Regions from separate parts of the Paenibacillus sp. P3E genome, predicted to be linked through region 1. Evidence: predicted binding sites of a transcription regulator. Region 1 holds the regulator's gene; each other region holds the start of a gene.
What was found. The regulator Rex, encoded in region 1, represses fermentation and respiration genes when NADH is low (regulators of the CRP and FNR family bind a similar motif). The targets are predictions, from matches to a motif close to TTGTGAAATATTTCACAA.
Positions count from the first base shown of each region.

Region 1 (2,208 bases):
CCTGTACAAATTTCACGAAAAATTCAGGAGGACAGGTGTAAGGGGCATGCGGGGAAATCATCGTCGTGATCCTTCCATCCGCCTTTCCATGCCAATTTCGCGCAAAGGCTATCGCCTCCGCCAGCTTATGGTTCTGCACATCCTCAGGACAGAGGCCGATAACCCCGCGCATAAGCACGGCACGCATTCCCGACTGCTCTGAAACCTCAGCAACCCTGTCCATATGGTCATACATATCCAGGAAGGTGGTTGTGCCTCCCTTCAGCATTTCCAGTACAGACAAAGAGGTTCCCCAGTAGACATCGTCACTAGTGAATTTTTCTTCCATGGGCCACATCTTCTCCTGCAGCCAGTTCTGAAGAACCATGTCATCCCCATATCCGCGGAGCAGAGACATGGCGGTGTGGCCATGGGTGTTGACCAGACCCGGCATGAACAACAGACGGCTGCCGTCAACGGTCTGTGTCCCTTCTTCAATAACAGGTTTGACTTCTCCTATGTATGTGATGAGATCATTTTCTATAGTCATATAGCCGCTTAGAACCGGACTTTCCGTACCCGGCACCAGAAATCGCCCATTTACAATTACTGTCTTATTGCTGTTCATCTTCCACTTCGTCCTTTCCATCGTGCAAATAATAGGCCAGACTCTGCAAATCGGTAGTAAAATCAGCGGCGTGAATCCGGATGTTGGATGGCGTCTTCAAGATTACGGGTGCAAAATTAAGGATCGCCTCAATGCCTGAATCTACCAGAATATCTGCAACATTCTGTGCTTCACTATCCGGTACAGTGATAATACCGATGCGGATGCCCTGTTCGCGGATCGTGCTTCCCAGCTCTTCCATGGGCTGGACAATGAGTGAGTTGATTTTCTGCCCGACCTTGGGAGCATAGGAATCAAAAACAGCAGTGATTTTCATCGTGTCCTTCAAGTAAGCATTGTAATTTGAGAGAGCGTGGCCGAGATTACCTGCACCCACCAATGCCACGTTGATTTGCTGGTCAAGCTTCAAGATATGGCGGATTTTCTCAATCAGGTATGACACATCATAGCCAATACCCTTTCTGCCGAAATCCCCGAAATAGGCCAAATCCTTGCGGATTTGCGCCGGATTCAGATCCAGCTTTTGTCCCAGCTCCTGGGAAGATACGGTGGAGATTTCACGCTTCAGGAGATCATTCAGGAAGCGCAGGTACACTGGAAGTCTGCGTACCACGGCCTCCGATATTTTATCCGATTTCATATTTTCTCCTCCTAAAAGTTTTGTGAGCAATGCATCATAGTATTACTTCGTACAAAACTCACTTCGTAAGCATATGCCAAGTTTTGTGAGCATAAGTACAATCCATTCCCTGGTATCTCAGCACGAACCGGATACCAGGAGAACAGAGCTTCGTTGTTCCTTGACTATATTTGAAATGATTGCAGGTTAAGATACGCTGCCGTCTTCAAGCCATTCCGCAATTCGCGGAACCATCTGATCCGTCAGCATATGCTCCATTTTGGGTCCAGGCAGCGAGTAGAGGAAATACTTTCCGTAATAAGATTCGATAACCCTGGTATCATATACTATAACAATACCCCGGTCCTGGGCAGTACGCACCAGCCGGCCGAAACCCTGTTTGAAGCGGATAACCGCCTGGGGAACCGACAGCTTCATAAACGGGTTCTTTTTCTGTGCCTGAAGCAGCTCTGCCTTAGCCTCCGCAAGCGGATGGTTCGGTGGTTGAAAAGGCAGTCTGACAATGGCCAGACAGGTCAAAGCCTCGCCGGGAATATCCACACCTTCCCAGAAGCTGCTTGTTCCGAGCAATACAGAGGCGGAGCTGTCCTGAAAACGCCGGATCAGCTTACTCCGGCTGCCGCCTTCCACTCCCTGCCCCAGTACCGTAATGTCCTCGGAGACAAGCGCCTCCTTTAGAGGATCATAGACTTGGCGCAGCATTTTATAGGAAGTGAAGAGCACAAGCATCCGGCCCCGTGTAGCCACAGCAGCCTCCGCCAATGAATGCACCAGCTTATCGACAAAACGGGCATCGCCCACACTGCCTTTGACACTGGGGAAATCACGCGGTATGACCAGAAGTGCCTGTTCACGGTACTTAAACGGAGATGGGAGCAGTGCTGTCATCAGCCTTCCCTGTTCTGCAGACTCGCCCAGTCCCAGATTATCAATCATAAATTGAAAGGACTTATCTACGGAC
Region 1 is NZ_LVWH01000114.1:30,893-33,100, reverse strand. Features, by position in the region: gene A3842_RS10365 (amidohydrolase) at 1-607, opposite strand, end outside; gene A3842_RS10360 (redox-sensing transcriptional repressor Rex) at 594-1,247, opposite strand; gene dinG (ATP-dependent DNA helicase DinG) at 1,434-2,208, opposite strand, start outside.

Region 2 (2,208 bases), on a different contig from region 1:
CTGCTGAAGGGTAAGGTGGATATGCTGCCTAACGGCGCGATTATCGTCAATGACTATATGCAGACCAGCCTTCCGGACATCTATGCCGCCGGTGACAGCTGTGCAATTCATTATAATCCAACCGGCAAACATGCTTACATTCCGCTGGCCACCAACGCTGTACGCATGGGAACACTGGTAGCCCGCAACCTGGTATCGCAGACGATCCCATACATGGGTACACAGGGAACTTCGGGAATAAAGATTTATGAAGATAATATTGCCGGAACCGGGCTGACAGAGGATGCCGCTATTGCAGAAGGAATGGATATCGAGAGTGTTCTGCTGACCGACAACTATCGTCCCGAGTTCATGCCAACCTTTGAGCAGGTTCAGCTAAAAGTGGTCTATGACCGCTCGACCCGCCGCATTCTCGGCGCACAGATCATGTCCAAGATGGATCTGACACAGTCGATCAATACCGTGTCAGTGTGCATTCAGAATAAAATGACTGTAGACCAGCTGGCCTTCATTGATTTCTTCTTCCAGCCGCACTACAACAAGCCTTGGAATTTCTTGAATACAGCGGGACTTCAAGCCCTGCCTGCAACAGTTGCCCGTAAAGAAACCGTAACTGTCTAAACCTAAGGCTGCCCCCGTTAGCCGGAGCCGATTTTGCGGCTCCGGCTTTTTGCTGTGCTCTGGCATTTTGGGGTAACGGAAGTTGACTCCCGCAGAAAATGGGGAATTCGTCTCTTCTGAGATAAAAAATATTCCGCAGCGGATGCTTTTGTGGTAAATTTGACATGTCAGTGAAAACTTTCACTTAGTTTTTACAAGAGTGATATTTATCACGTAAATGTGTTAGTTGACACGCTACAATGGCATAAAGGAACAAATTTTAAGTAATTCGAAGGGGATAGGAATCATGGCTTATAACAAACCGCAGGGGATTGCCGAAGTCACGGTAGAGAACGGAATTAAGAAGGCGCATAATTCACTCAGTACCGTACTTATTCTTGGCTTCTTGGGGGGAGCGTTCATCGCGCTCGGATTTTTGCTGGACATTCGCGTTATCGCAGGCGCACCGAAGGAATGGGGCTCTATCGCTAACTTTATCGGCGCTTCCGTGTTCCCGGTAGGTCTGATCCTGGTGCTGCTGGCCGGAGGGGAACTGCTGACCGGTAATATGATGGCTGTGCCGCTGGCTTTTATGGCGAAGAAGATTTCGCTATGGGAAATGTTCAAGAATCTGGTGCTGATTACAATCAGTAATTTCGCCGGTGCCTTGTTCGTCGCTTATTTCTTCGGCCACGTTGTTGGCCTCACTGCAGATGGCGTGTATCTGGATAAACTGGTGGATATGGCCGGACACAAGATTGATGCTACCTTCCTGCAGGCCTTTGTTTCCGGTATCGGTTGTAACTGGCTCGTTGCCCTGGCGGTATGGCTCTCTTACGGAGCGGATAATTTCAGTGGTAAAATCCTCGGGATCTGGTTTCCGACTATGGCGTTTGTAGCTATCGGCTTCCAGCACGTTGTAGCTAACATGTTCCTTATCCCTGCTGCTATTTTTGAAGGTCACTTTACCTGGTCGCAGTATTTCGGCAATTTCGCTCCGGTCTGGCTGGGCAACCTGACAGGCGGCGCCATCTTCGTCGCTTTTGCATACTGGATGGCTTACCTGCGCAAAGCGCCAGCGGCTATTCAATCGGTGGAAGGTATTTCTGCTGCCGGTGTAAAAAAACACGCATAAAATACTAACGGTCCGCATGGGCTGGATGGTTATACAGACACTCCCTGATATCTATTAGGGAGTGTCTTTTTGTATCTCAGACAACACAAAATTCGCCGTGCATATCCGACTCGGGGGAACGAAATCGGGCTCACGGCGAATTCATAGGGAGTGTTTCATATGCTCTATTACCCTGACATAGTTGGAACGAATCAGTTTGTTTTCGCCTATTTTCTTTACGTAGAACAGGTGCAGTTATAGAATATACATATTCAAGTGACAAGGGGGGACTAACGCCCATGAGTTACAGCGGAGATGGGGTTTTTCCGGCGGTATGTCCGCTGGATTGCCCTGACACATGCGGACTTCTAGTGCATAAGCAGGACGGCAAAATCATTAAGGTGGAAGGCAACCCCGAGCATCCGGTGACCAAAGGGGCGATCTGCAACAAGGTACGGCATATGGCGGAACGGGTGCATCACCCCGAACGTCTG
Region 2 is NZ_LVWH01000165.1:82,825-85,032, reverse strand. Features, by position in the region: gene A3842_RS15440 (FAD-dependent oxidoreductase) at 1-621, shown strand, start outside; gene A3842_RS15435 (formate/nitrite transporter family protein) at 908-1,735, shown strand; gene A3842_RS15430 (molybdopterin-containing oxidoreductase family protein) at 2,014-2,208, shown strand, end outside.
Region 2: the regulator Rex is predicted to act here: its motif matches at 770-787, upstream of A3842_RS15435 (formate/nitrite transporter family protein).

Region 3 (2,208 bases), on a different contig from region 1:
ATTGGTTTGAAGCGTTTCATTACTTCTTGATAATCCAATACATCGGAAGTGATGCGAGGCAGTTCAGGTCCTACCTGTACGCCGGACTTTTCATCCACACCACCGTTGATAGCATACAGCAAAGCTTTTGCCAGGTTGGCACGAGCTCCGAAGAACTGCATTTGCTTACCGATACGCATTGCGGATACGCAGCAAGCAATACCGTAGTCATCACCGTAGATTGGACGCATCAAATCGTCATTTTCATATTGAATCGAGCTGGTTTCGATGGAAACCTTAGCACAGAATTTTTTGAAGCCTTCTGGCAATTTTTCAGACCACAGTACAGTCAGGTTCGGCTCTGGAGCTGGTCCCAGATTGTAAAGGGTGTGCAGGAAACGGAAGCTATTCTTGGTTACACGTGTAGTTCCGTCTACAGACATACCGCCAATGGATTCAGTAACCCAAGTTGGGTCTCCACTGAACAGTTCATTGTAATCAGGAGTACGCAAGAACTTAACGATACGCAGTTTCATGATGAAATGATCTGTCAGTTCCTGTGCTTGTTCTTCGGTCAGTGTTCCTTCTGCAAGGTCACGTTCTACATAGATATCAAGGAAAGAGGATACGCGTCCCAGGGACATAGCAGCACCGTTCTGTTCTTTGATAGCAGCCAGGTAACCGAAGTACACCCATTGGAAAGCTTCTTTAGCATTATTTGCAGGTTTGGAGATATCCATTCCATGCATTTCAGCCATTTTCTTCAATTCGCCAAGTGCACGAATCTGCTCGGAAATTTCTTCACGGAGACGAATAACATTTTCGGTCATGGAATCAACTTCAAGGTTGTTAAGGTCTTGTTTCTTTTCTTTAATCAGGAAATCAATGCCGTAAAGAGCTACACGACGGTAGTCACCGATAATACGGCCACGGCCGTAAGCATCAGGAAGACCAGTGATAATACCTGCTTTACGAACAGCTCTCATTTCAGAGGTATATGCATCAAATACGCCTTGGTTATGCGTTTTGCGGATGTTCGTGAACATTTCAACAATGTTTTGCGGAAGTTCGAAGCCGTAAGCCTTGGTAGCATCGATCATCATCTTGATTCCGCCGAAAGGTTGAATGGAACGTTTGAAAGGTGCATCTGTTTGAACGCCGACAATTTGTTCTTTGTCTTTGTCAATATAACCAGGGTTGTGAGATACGATAGTGGATACAGTATTAACATCCACATCCAGCACACCGCCATTAGCAATTTCCTGCTTGGTCATTTCAGATACAATTTTCCAAAGTTCAGTAGTATTGTAAGTAGGGCCTGCAAGGAAATCTTCCTTGCCAAGATAAGGCTTGATGTTCTTTTCAATAAAATCATTAACGTTTACTTTTCTGGACCATTTGCCTTTTGCAAAACCGCGCCATCCAGACTTAACCTCTTGTACATCTTTTTCAATCACCGACATGCTAAATCCCTCCATTTATATTTAGTATATTTGTAGAGATCGCGGGCTTGAAGGTTAATCCCGTGTCTCGTGATCCCAAAAAAGATCTAGTTGTTATAAAATTCACAATTGCTTCTTCATAAACGGGACCGTTGTCTATATAAACATTTTAGTTTATTTTCTGAAAAAGGACTGTGACAAATATCACTCTTTCGGTGATATTTGTCACTTCCATCCAGTCCCATATTAGCCTATAAACTCATTTTTTGCTAAACAACCGTTAATTAGTTATCGAATCTGCCATAGAAAGCATTCCGATATACATCAGCAAGTTCAGAAACCAGTGGCAGCTTAGGATTGGCAGTTGTGCATTGGTCTTCAAATGCACGGTCAGCCAAGTAGTCTACACGGGATTCGAAATCCTTAGGATCGAAGCCAAGCGCTTGGAACGACTCTTCAATACCGAGTTTTTTGTTCATGTCGCGGATCGCGTTGATCAGGCTTGTTACACCTTCTTCAGTAGTGCGTGCTGGCAATCCCAGAATACGTGCGATTTCGGCATAACGTTCGTCAGCTACAAAGTGCGAATATTTAGGGAACGAAGCGAACTTTGTAGGTTTTTTAGCGTTGTAGCGGATAACGTGTGGCATCAAAATTGCATTGGTACGGCCGTGAGCGGTGTGATACTGTCCGCCCCATTTGTGGGCCAAGCTGTGGTTGATACCCAGGAATGCGTTGGCAAATGCCATACCAGCCAGCGTAGATGCGTTGTGCATTTTTTCGCGGG
Region 3 is NZ_LVWH01000081.1:21,791-23,998, reverse strand. Features, by position in the region: gene pflB (formate C-acetyltransferase) at 1-1,442, opposite strand, end outside; gene adhE (bifunctional acetaldehyde-CoA/alcohol dehydrogenase) at 1,706-2,208, opposite strand, start outside.
Region 3: the regulator Rex is predicted to act here: its motif matches at 1,533-1,550, upstream of pflB (formate C-acetyltransferase).

Region 4 (2,208 bases), on a different contig from region 1:
CACATTGCCGGCCACATTGGTTACAGGAAGACCAGTCAGGAAAGTTACCCCGCGGGCAGTCAGGCTGGTTACCGCTCGTTCAATCAAGTGATCCGGCAGCACTGGAAGGATCTTGGGCCCAGCTTCTACCAGCATCAGCTTGATATCTTGAGCATTCACACCATACCGTTTGGTCAGCTTCGGCAGCACATCAGCAATCTCGCCTACCAGTTCCACACCGGTCAGCCCGCCGCCGCCAATCAGAATGGCCGCATCGGCAGGATTGTGCGTCTTGGAATATTCACGAATGCGTTCTTCAATATGGGCATGGATTTTTGTCGCATCCGCAGCGGATTTCAGCACCATGCTATACTCTTCCAGCCCCGGGATGCCGAAGTATGCCGTAGTGCTGCCAAGCGCAACCACAAGGGCATCATACGTGAGCGCCGTACCGTCGGATAGCTGCACCTGCTTGTTATCAACGGAGAATGACTTCACCTTGGCAATTTTCAGATCAATGTCTTTTCCGGCAAATAGCTTGGTAAGAGGCATAGTAACAGCTTGTTCCGAGGCACTCCCTGCGGCCAGACGATGAAGCTCGGTAATAATCTGATGCGTCGGATACTGATTGATGACTGTGATTTTAGCTTCAGCCTTACTCATATATTTGCGTACGTTAATAGCACTCAGAAGGCCGCCATAGCCAGCTCCGAGAATCACGATATGTTTTGACATGATAATGTTCCTCCGTCCTTATTTTTGTGGATTACGTTCGCCGCTGACCTGCAGGTATGCATTCATGAAACGGAGCATTTTTTGCACCTGGGGGTCCTTAATCATTCGCATCATGCCGAACAGGCTGATCGTTTCACTGCTCTCGCTGGCACGATCTTTGGCTTCGATCACTGTAGCCGCCATCGTTTTAACGGAATCTACTACAGGCTCCGCAAGCTCCTTGATAGCACCCACTGTATCATTTTTCAGCACTTCATCCGATGCAACAGCCTGCACAAAATCAAGTGATTTGGTTAATGCACCAACCAGCTGTGTAATCTGGGGAAGCTGCTCCACCAGTGTTGTTAGGGATTCCTGCACCTCAGGCTTCAAGAGCTGATCCAGGAGATCTTCTTTGGTAAAAGCTTTGGTTTGAGTAATGGTTTCTGACATAATGAGCGCTCCTTTACAATAGCTTTATTTCATATAGAAGATGGACTAGCAGATGAACGAAATAATTAATCTCTAAATCAATGTGATTATTATAACATTCTCTATGTAATAAATGTCACAATCTTTTTGCCTCTATACCCTTATTTTGTGATTAAAATCACTTCTTTTCTTCGGATTTCGATATATCCCTCATTTTTGTAAAAAAATTTAGTGCAGCGTTACTTTTAGTCATTGACGAAGGTAAAATGCCGTGATATGTTTAGCAAGTAACAAATAGTAAGTTTATTTATTAATATCAGCTATTAATAATTATTAACCACTACATACACAATGGAGGAACGAACATGAGTACTTTTTCAGAATTGGTTCAAGCACGGAGATCCGCAAATAACTTCGTAGAGGGCATCGAGATTCCCCAGGGCGAGCTGGAGGAAATGTTCTCGCTGGCCCGTCTTGCCCCTTCAGCCTATAATTTGCAGCATGCGCATTATAAGGTGGTTGCCAATGAAGAGCTGAAAGAAAAAGTCCGTGAAGCAGCCTATGGCCAATATAAAATCCACACAGCTTCAGCCGTTATCGTCGTGCTTGGAGACAAGCATGCGTATCTGCAGGCACCGGAAATCTATAGCGGCCTGAAAATGCTGGGAGCTATGAGCGCGGAAGAATTTGACGGCACCATTGAAGCCATCAATGGCGCCTACATTGGAAATGACGCTTTTCAGCGCGATGAAGCGATCCGCAATGCCTCCCTGTCCGCGATGCAGTTCATGCTGATTGCCAAGGACAAGGGCTGGGATACCTGCCCGATGATCGGTTTCGATTCTGAAGCCCTCAAGGCGACCCTGAGCCTGCCTGAGAATTTGGTACCGGTCATGCTTATTACCATCGGCAAGGACAACAAGCACAAGATCAGACCCCGCGGCTACCGCAAGCCGGTGAATGAGTTTGTTGAGTTCTTTTGAGTGATGCACGCAGCAAAAAGAGCCATCCGGGACGGATGGCTCTTTTTTGCTTAAACAGTAGTAATTTCTACGCTCTACACTCTGCGGAAACGCCACAGGA
Region 4 is NZ_LVWH01000020.1:2,474-4,681, forward strand. Features, by position in the region: gene A3842_RS04110 (NAD(P)/FAD-dependent oxidoreductase) at 1-714, opposite strand, end outside; gene A3842_RS04115 (DUF1641 domain-containing protein) at 733-1,146, opposite strand; gene A3842_RS04120 (nitroreductase family protein) at 1,491-2,108, shown strand; gene A3842_RS04125 (alpha-galactosidase) at 2,183-2,208, opposite strand, start outside.
Region 4: the regulator Rex is predicted to act here: its motif matches at 1,250-1,267, upstream of A3842_RS04115 (DUF1641 domain-containing protein).